One region of the Liquorilactobacillus hordei DSM 19519 genome, then DNA from elsewhere that is predicted to be linked to it. Evidence: predicted binding sites of a transcription regulator. Region 1 holds the regulator's gene; each other region holds the start of a gene.
What was found. The regulator Rex, encoded in region 1, represses fermentation and respiration genes when NADH is low (regulators of the CRP and FNR family bind a similar motif). The targets are predictions, from matches to a motif close to TTGTGAANTANTTCACAA.
Positions count from the first base shown of each region.

Region 2: the regulator Rex is predicted to act here: its motif matches at 1,446-1,463, upstream of adhE (bifunctional acetaldehyde-CoA/alcohol dehydrogenase).
Region 3: the regulator Rex is predicted to act here: its motif matches at 2,024-2,041, upstream of G6O70_RS03050 (DoxX family membrane protein).

Region 1 is NZ_CP049303.1:917,179-920,383, forward strand. It holds gene abc-f (ribosomal protection-like ABC-F family protein) at 1-1,440, opposite strand, end outside; gene G6O70_RS05650 (redox-sensing transcriptional repressor Rex) at 1,677-2,330, shown strand; gene G6O70_RS12190 (IS3 family transposase) at 2,395-3,205, opposite strand, start outside.
Region 2 is NZ_CP049303.1:2,138,933-2,142,137, forward strand. It holds gene adhE (bifunctional acetaldehyde-CoA/alcohol dehydrogenase) at 1-1,407, opposite strand, end outside; gene G6O70_RS11635 (acetate/propionate family kinase) at 1,663-2,883, shown strand.
Region 3 is NZ_CP049303.1:378,909-382,113, forward strand. It holds gene G6O70_RS03040 (prephenate dehydrogenase) at 1-713, shown strand, start outside; gene G6O70_RS03045 (shikimate kinase) at 851-1,387, shown strand; gene G6O70_RS03050 (DoxX family membrane protein) at 1,448-1,948, opposite strand; gene G6O70_RS03055 (DegV family protein) at 2,195-3,049, opposite strand.

The DNA.
Region 1 (3,205 bases):
GTCTAGGTGGTTAGTAGGTTCATCAAAAATTAGAAAATTGTCATGGTTAAATGCTAGTTTGGTCAGCAATAAGCGAGCTTTTTCACCACCTGAAAGATTGTGAACGACTTTCTTAACATCATCCCCAGAGAATAGAAAGCTTCCTAGAATAGATCTAATATCTTTTTCAGGAGTAGTAGGATGGTCGTCCCACAACTCGTTCAATACAGTCTTGTTAGCATGTAGATTCTTTAATTCTTGATCGTAGTATCCGGTATCAACATTTGTTCCAAATGAATATTCGCCACTGATTAGAGGAATTTTATTAAGGATACTTTTTAATAGGGTCGACTTACCAATACCATTACTACCTACAATTGCCATCATTTGATGCTTCCGCAGATCAATATTAATTGGACCTGATATTGGTTTATCATCATGACCAATGAAAGCATTGGCGACACTTAGGACAATATTGCCACTTTGTCTTTCTGCTGTAAATTGAAAATGTGGTTCTTGTTGACCATCTGTGGGTCGCTCTAGGCGATTGATTTTTTCAAGTTGTTTCCGGCGACTTTGTGCTCGTTTTGTTGTTGATGCACGTACAATATTGCGAGCAACGAAATCTTCAAGCTTTTCAATTTCTTCTTGTTGTTTTTCGTATTGCTTCATTTTTTGCTGGAAGCGTTTTGCTTTTTCTTGGATATAGAAGGAATAGTTTCCCTGATAATGATCAGTTCCACTAGATGTTAGCTCATAGACTTCCTTAGAGATTTTATCAAGAAAATAACGATCATGCGAGATAATTAAAAGGGCGCCAGAGTAAGATTGCAAGTAGCCTTCAAGCCAACTGAGGGTTTCAATGTCTAGATGGTTGGTAGGTTCATCAAGTATCAGTAAATCATTTTTTTCAAGTAATAGCTTTGCAAGAGCAAGTCGCGTTTTTTGACCGCCCGATAGAGTACCGATAATGGTAGAAAAGTCTTCTTCGTAGAATCTAAAGCCATGTAAAACAGCTCGAATTTCTGATTCATAACCATAACCGTTTGCTTCTTTGAAATTATGTGTTAATTGATCATAACTGCTAAGAAGTGTATCATACTTTGTTTGTGATTGAGTTAAGTGATCAAAAGTTGCAATTTCATTTTCTAGTTCATGCATTTTTATTTCCATTTTCTTTAAATCATTGAAAACAGTGAGCATTTCAGCATAGATGCTGTTTGAAGAATTCAAGCCATTATCCTGTGCCAAATATCCAATAGTCATATTTTTATTTTTAGTAATTTGTCCATTATCAGGTGATTGCAGACCAACAATCATTTTTATTAAAGTCGACTTGCCAACGCCATTGCGTCCAACAAGGGCAATTCTTGAATTTTCTTGAACATCAAGGTTAACTCTTTCAAAGAGAACATCGCTTCCAAATAACCTTTCAACATTTTGTACTTGAAGTAAAATCATAAAAAACACCTCTTGAATATTAAAATATGAATATTATATCATTTATAATTCTTGTGAAATTGAGCAAGTGAATGTGCATTCTATTGCAAGTGAATGTATTTTAGTGTAGCATGGATACGGTAAAATATAGGGTACAATATTATTGCTTGTGAAGATAGTTAAATGCGTAATTTCACAAGGAATGTGTTATACTACATAAAAAGACTGAATCATTTATTAGTGAAAGGAGCCAAAAAATGGTAACATCAAAAATTCCTCATGCGACAGCCAAAAGACTGCCAATTTATTATCGCTACTTACATTTTTTATCAGATGCAGGGAAGCAAAGAATTTCATCAACTGAACTTGCAGATGCCGTTAAGGTTGATTCTGCAACAATTAGGAGAGACTTCTCGTACTTCGGTGCGCTAGGAAAACGAGGATATGGCTATGATGTTGATAGTTTGCTCGCTTTCTTTAAAAAGACTTTGAACCAAGATCAATTAACCAATGTAGCTTTGATTGGTGTCGGTAATTTGGGACATGCCCTTTTAAATTATAACTTCCATCAGAGCAACAATGTACGTATTAGTGCAGCTTTTGATATTAACCAAGATATTACGGGAACGATTCAAAGTAGTGTGCCAGTTTATGATATGGCCGATATGAAAGAACAGTTAACTGTTCAACAAATCGAAATTGTAATTTTAACTGTTCCATCTAGCGTTGCTCAACAAGTTACAAATGAACTTGTTGAAGTTGGAATCAAAGGAATTCTTAATTTTACACCACTTAGAATTACAGTTCCTAACACCGTAAGAGTTCAAAATGTTGATTTAACAAATGAATTACAAACACTAATTTATTTTTTAAATAAGTTTGGTGATGAGGAAGAAAATCTACTAGACTAACATGAAAAAAAGCTTTGCCAAGGTTTTTGCTGATGAAGTGAACCCACAAGTTTGGACAACTAAATTAAGCTGCTAACTGATTGGCAAGTTCTCGGTATTGTACCGGTGACTTGCCTTTTAGTTTGGTCCTGATTCTACGGTTATTATAAAATTCAATCCATTCAGTCATCGCTTGCGCGAGACTCTCTGAATTTTCGAAGTGTTCATCCATCATCTCTGCTTTCATGAGATGAAAAAATGATTCCATGGCGGCGTTATCTAAGCAGGTAGCCTTACGGGACATACTCTGAAAGGTATGATGAGTTTTAAGCGTTTTTTGCCACTGTTTATGTTGATACTGAAATCCTTGATCTGTGTGTACCGTTGTTCTATAAGGAAGCTCAGGTAATCCATCTAATGCTTCTTTTAGTGGTTTCAACGCAAATTCAAGAGTTGGGTGTGCACTAATGTTAAATGCCAAAATTTCACCCGAAAATAAATCCATGATGGGTTCTAAATAGATTCGCTCACTTTGACTCATCTGACCGTATCGAAATTCACTAACGTCGGCGACGAGTTTTTGATATGGTCGATCTGTCTTGAATCGACGGTGTAACTTATTTTTGGCTATTCTACCAACAGTTCCTTTGTATGAGTTATATTTGCGAGTTTGCTTATTAAAGGCCTGACATGTCCAGCCTTGCTCCTTCATAATTCGGAGGACGCGTTTATGATTAACTTTAAATCCCTGTTCATGCATAACTAACGTTATGCGACGGTAACCGTATTTTTGAGTATACTTGGCATCTGTTTGCCGAATTTCATCAATGGCTTGGATAACCTGGTCATTCTCATATTCTCGTCCCTGACTGTGCTTAGTGTAATAGTACGTGCTA
Region 2 (3,205 bases), 1.0 Mb from region 1:
TGGGCGATTACGACGCTTTGCGACTGTCTTTACATTTAATAAATCGTTGGTTGATAAATTATGTGACAATGAATTTTTCCCCCATGATCCGGTTCCGAGTGTCATACTTGGACGCAATGCATCAGAATAAATATCACCTATTCCACCAAGTGAATCAGGTTGATTAACCAAAATTCGTGCAGCCTTAGTCTGATCTGCATAATCATTGATAAACGGATCTGACTGCGAACCAATTTGAATAGCTGCGTTATGACCGGCACCTTGATAGTTGAGTAATGCACTAACAATTTTAATACCATCTTGCCTATCCTTTGCTTTATATACCGACAGTAATGGGGAAAGTTTTTCAGAAGAAAGTTTTTCACCAATATCTTTGGCATCAAGCTCAAACAACATAACATCTTTATCCTTTGGCAAGTTAACACCTGCTTGAGTCGCAATCCAACTAGCTGGTTTACCGGCTACGGGACCATTAACACCGTGTCGATCATTAAAAACAAAATCTGCAATCTTTTGATAGTCCTTCTTAGGAACAATATAAGCTCCTTTGTCTTGCATCTTTTTTAACCAGTCATCATAAACAGGTGCTTCAACAATAACTGAATTTTCAGTTGCACAAATCATCCCATTGTCAAATCTTTTAGATAGCAGCAAGTCTTCAACTGCTCGATCTAAATCTGCAGTATGGTCAACAAAAATTGCACCATTTCCTGCACCAACACCCATTGAAGGATTTCCTGATTTCAATGCTGCGTTAACCATTCCAGGACCACCGGTTGCCAAGATTGAAGCAATTTTCGAATTGCGAATCAAAGCTGTTGTATTATCTAAGCTTGGTACTTCAACCCACTGAACAATATCCTTTGGCGCACCTGCAGCGATTGCAGCATCATACAATATTTTTGCTGCATGAGCAGAGCATTTCTGTGCTTGTGGATGAAAGGCAAAAATAATCGCATTTCGTGTCTTAAGTGCCATCAAAGTCTTAAACATTGCCGTTGATGTTGGATTAGTAGTAGGAACAATCCCAGCTAAAACGCCTAATGGAGCAGCAATTTTAACTTGTCCCGCAACTTTATCTTCACCAATAATACCTACTGTTTTTTCATCTTTAATCAAATTATATATATTTTCAGTTGCAAAACGATTCTTTGTATCCTTATCTTCAACAACACCACGTTGGGTTTCATCTACAGCTTCATGTGCAAGTAACAATGCTGCTTCAGAACCTGCTAATGCTGCGGCTGCAACAATCTTGTCAACTTCTGCTTGGGTATAAGAAGCATAAGCTTTCTCAGCAACCAAGGCCTTCTCAACCAAATTATTAGTATACGCTTCAGCTTGTTCATATTTTTTCGCCTTTTCTTCAGGGGAAAGAGCTTTTTTAACTTTTTTAGTAACCGTCATGTGGTAATCCTCCCTAAGCATAACTTACTTTGAATTATTTGTGAAATAAATCACTATTTTTGGTACACCCTTATATTAACGCTTTCAATTGTGAATTACAACACTTTTATTAAATAAAATAAAAATAATTTTTTAGTACTGTAATGCCTAAAAATCAACCGTTTAATATAGTGAAAAACAAATAATTGACAAAAAATTTAATAGTGTTACCATTTTATGTGAATATAATCACATTTTAAAAAGGGGAATTTGTTGATGAAAAAAGTATTATCAATCAATTCTGGTAGTTCATCATTGAAAATCAGTCTATTCGCAATGCCAACTGAGCAACGTCTAGCAAAAATTATGGTCGATTACTCAGATGAAACTAACCAGTTAGTAGCTATTACATTGCCTAATCATGAATTAATTGTTCAGCACTATCATAATAAACTATCACCCGTAGAACTAGCCTTGAAGTTATTAACAAAACACAAAGTAATTAATAATCCACAAGAAATTGCTGCAATTGGCCACAGAATAGTTGCAGGTGGTGAGCTCTTCCAACGTTCAATAGAAATTACAACTGAAATAATGCAAAAGCTGGAAAGTATTAATGAACTAGCTCCATTACATAATCCAGCAAATATAGCTGGAATTTTGGACGCACAACAATTATTGCCTAACTGTCCTCAAATTGCTGTTTTTGATACTGCTTTTCATACCGACTTACCTCCTGAAAACTTCTTATATGCATTGCCACTTGAATATTATCGTAAATATAGGATTAGAAAATATGGAGCACATGGTACCAGTCATCGTTTTGTTGCCCAGCAAGCAGCTAAAATGCTCCATCTACCGCTGAATGAACTAAAACTAATTACCTTGCATTTAGGTTCTGGAGCTTCCGTGACGGCAATTAAAAATGGTAAAAGCTATGATACTTCAATGGGTTTTTCTCCATTAACAGGTTTGATGATGAGCACTCGCTGTGGTGATATTGATCCTTCCGCACTAGTTTATTTATTAAAACACCACGTTTTTTCAGACATGAATGAATGTATGGAAATTTTAAATAAACAATCCGGACTATTAGGAGTCTCTGAACTTAGCAAAGATATGCGTGAAATTGAACGAGCATCTACAGAAAATCCACAAGCAGCACTAGCAATCAAAATGTTTGTAAAACGTGTTTGTGATTATATTGGTTCATACTGGCTAGAATTAGGTGGGGCTGATGCTTTAGTTTTTACTGGCGGAATTGGTGAAAATGATTGCCACTTGCGGGAACTGATTAGTGAACGTTTAAGCTGTCTAGGAATTAATTTTCAATCACAGCAAAATCAAAGTCGTGACTTACCTTTCGACTTTGCTTCCACTGATAGCCAAGCACGTTTACTTGTAATTCCAACAGATGAAGAATTAATGATTGCAAGAGATGCATACTCGCTACTTTCAAGCAAACAATTATGTAACCAAACTGCTGTTAATTATTAATAATATACGTATTAATTGATCAATAATCTCCAATACTTTTCTTTACTCACAAAAATAAATGCTTAAATTTCCTACATTACAGAGACGTAAGTGTGACACAAGTTGGGAAAATTTGATCACTAACTCAAATTTACGGTCATAGCGAGTACTTGGCTATGAGTAATTAGAAGTTAGACGGAGAATTTTAACTTATGGAACACTTTTATACGGAATAATTAGCGAGGCTGGGTCAAAATTTAACTTTTGGCGTAGCCCCGCCTTTTTTATAATATTGAATGATTGCATCAAGTCAGAGTAAAAAGGCATCTCCATTCCAGTATTC
Region 3 (3,205 bases), 540 kb from region 1:
AAATAATTGATAAGGTTGTAGAAAATCTTGAAAATATCAAAACAGCCGATATTATTATTTTAGCAACTCCTGTGGACCAAATTATTAAAATGTTGCATGAATTAAGTAAATTACAGTTAAAAAGCGGTGCGATTATCACAGATGTGGGAAGCACAAAACAAGCAATTCTAAAAGCAGCAGAGGAGTTAGTGCAACCAAGCGTAACTTTTATTGGTGGGCATCCAATGGCAGGGTCTCATGAATCTGGTATAGCAGCAGGAAGGGCCGATTTATTTGCGAATGCGTTCTATTTTTTGGTGCCTTTAAAAACAAAAAATAAACAAATAAAAGAATTACAGTCACTTTTACAGGAAACAAATGTTAAATGGTTTGAAATAGAGGCAGACACACATGATAAATTAGTCGGACAAATCAGCCATTTACCACATATTATTGCAGCAACACTAGTAAATAGAACAGAGAATGAGTTTGCTGATTCGAAGTTAGGGATGGAGCTGGCAGCAGGTGGTTTTAAATCAACTACTAGAATAGCATCCTCTGATCCGGCTATGTGGAGCGCAATTTTAAAAACAAATACTACAATACTCATCGATCAACTGGCAAAATATCAACAGCAACTATCTGAAGTACAAGAAGCTTTAAGTAATGGTGATCAAGAACAGCTCTATAATTTATTTTTTCAGGCTAAAAATAGTCGTGATAAATTAAATTGATCAACCTACAAGGTTTAGAAATGCAAGCAGAAAATAAGGGAATATTACAACTCATATTTTCGAAAAAAGAGTGTTGTGAAAGAGCACAAAAATTACTTATTAAACAAGGATATCGAGTCATCAAGGAGGAATAGAATATGGATGTTATCCTAATAGGATTTATGGGAAGTGGAAAGACAACGATTGGGAAATTATTAGCTGAAATGTTATTAGTGCCACATACGGATTTAGACCAAGAAATTGTTGAAAGTGCAGGGCAAACAATTAAAGACTTTTTTTCAAAATATGGTGAAGTAAAGTTTCGTGAATTGGAACACAAAATTTTATTAAATCAGCTTAAAAAAAATGGAGTCCTCTCAACAGGGGGAGGAACTCCAATTAATATACAAAATTTAGAAATCTTACAGGCAACAAAAACACCAGTGATATTGCTGGAGGCTTCAACGAACACGATTTTAGAGCGTGTGGGTAAAAGTGAAGAAAGACCACTCGTGAATCAGATGTCAACACGACAATTAACGAGCCTACGGGCTGAAAGAATGCCATTTTATCAAGAATGTGCAGACTTGCGAATAAACACAGACAATCGTTCGCCGGTAGAGATTACAGAACAAATTTATAGATACTTATTGGACACCAATCAATATAGCATTAATTCAAAAGTTAAATTTTAATCTAGTTCTTCTATATTATTAAAAACAAAGGTGTTTCATAAGTCAAAGTTCTCCATAAGATTAATAGTCTTCAACCGAATTTTTGAGAAAAGGGACTTTTTCGCGGATAAAAGGAATAATGAAACGATCTAATCCAAGCTTACCAGCGTTGTAACCAGCGACGATAACTATAAATTCTAAGACGATATACTTTGGATTAACAGAAATGCTGCCAGATAAAAGATAGCTGAAATTCATCATGAGTGCAAAGAAAGTAGCTGTTGTAGTAAATGCACCAAATATTAATCCTAGGCCAATGAATATTTCACCCCAAACAACTAGAAAATTAAAAATACCAATATTTGGAGCAACGAAATTTTCTAAAATAGAAGTATACCAACCATATGCAGAATGTCCTGTTGGCTCTAATACAGGCGATTTAATGGCAGCGGATATGAACTTTTCAGCGGTAAAACCACTAACTTTTTCAATACCAGCCATTAACCACAAGACACCCAAATAAATCCTAATAATTGCTAATAAAACACTACTTACATTTGAACTGCGTAACCATTTTACCATTGTCATCCCTCCATGTAACTAATGAATTCGCTTTCATATTGTAAGTATATCTGAAAGTGCTGTATTTGTAAAGAAAAGTGAAAAATTGCACAAATTAATTGCAAGGTCAAGACGAACTGTATCAAACGTGAAAACTGGAGTTATGAAACATATTTATCTAGAGTAAACAAAAAAGGCTGGTCAAAAGTTAAATTCTGACCATGCCCTTTTTAGTTATTAAGAATAAAAATACTCTGTTCTATCATTTTAAAGATCTTCTTTTTCTGATAAGGTGATTACACCGATAGCATTTAACCCTGTATGGGTCATAATAATTGGACTTGTTAATTTTGTTAGAGAAGGAACATGGCTTTCTTCTCCTAATATCGTTTTCTTTAATCTTTCTATAAATTCGGGTTCAGGGTCAACATGAGAAAGAGCTAGGTCAACAATTGGATTATCAACGTGTCGTTTTGCAAGATCTTCGCAGAATTTAACAAAAGTTTTTTTACTTCTTCCTTTTACCACAGGATCAAGGCTTTTGTCGCCTAATTCAACGATAACTTTAAGATTGATTAATTTTGTTAGAGTACCAGCAAGGCGACTTACACGGCCACCTTTTACTAAACAATCTAGATTATCAATCAGAACATTAACTCTAGTACGTTTATGGACTTCTAAACAATGTTTTTTGATTTCTGCAATACTTTTTCCAGCTTCTAGGTCTTTTGCTGCAGCAATTACCTGGTAGGCTAGTCCGCGGTCTGTAGATTTACTATTAATAACAGTCACTTCAGTGTTTGTCATATCAGCGGCAGTTTGGGCAGTTGCACATGTACCACTTAAGACATCAGAAATCATGATTGCAAGGACTGAACTACCGTCTGCCCCTAGTTCATCATACATTTCCACAAACTTTCCCAAAGCAGGTTGACTAGTTTTAGGGAATCTGCCAGCGCGTAGATGGTCAATAAGTTCTTGACGAGAAATATCTTCACCATCTACAAATGTTTTTCCTTCAATCTCGACGGATAAAGGAATAACATTAATTGAATATTTTTTTAATTCTTCAGGTGTTAGTTGAATTGAAGAGTCAGTCAGGATTTTAATGGATTTAGTCATTCTGTATACTCCTTCGTTTTTTAATCTGTTTTTATTTATTAACATAATCTATTATACGCCAAATAGTTTATGATTCAATATCACGTGAACTTCAAGTCTAGGTAACTACTAAATATACTATGTAAATTATAACAGAAATAAGAGAATCAAGTTATT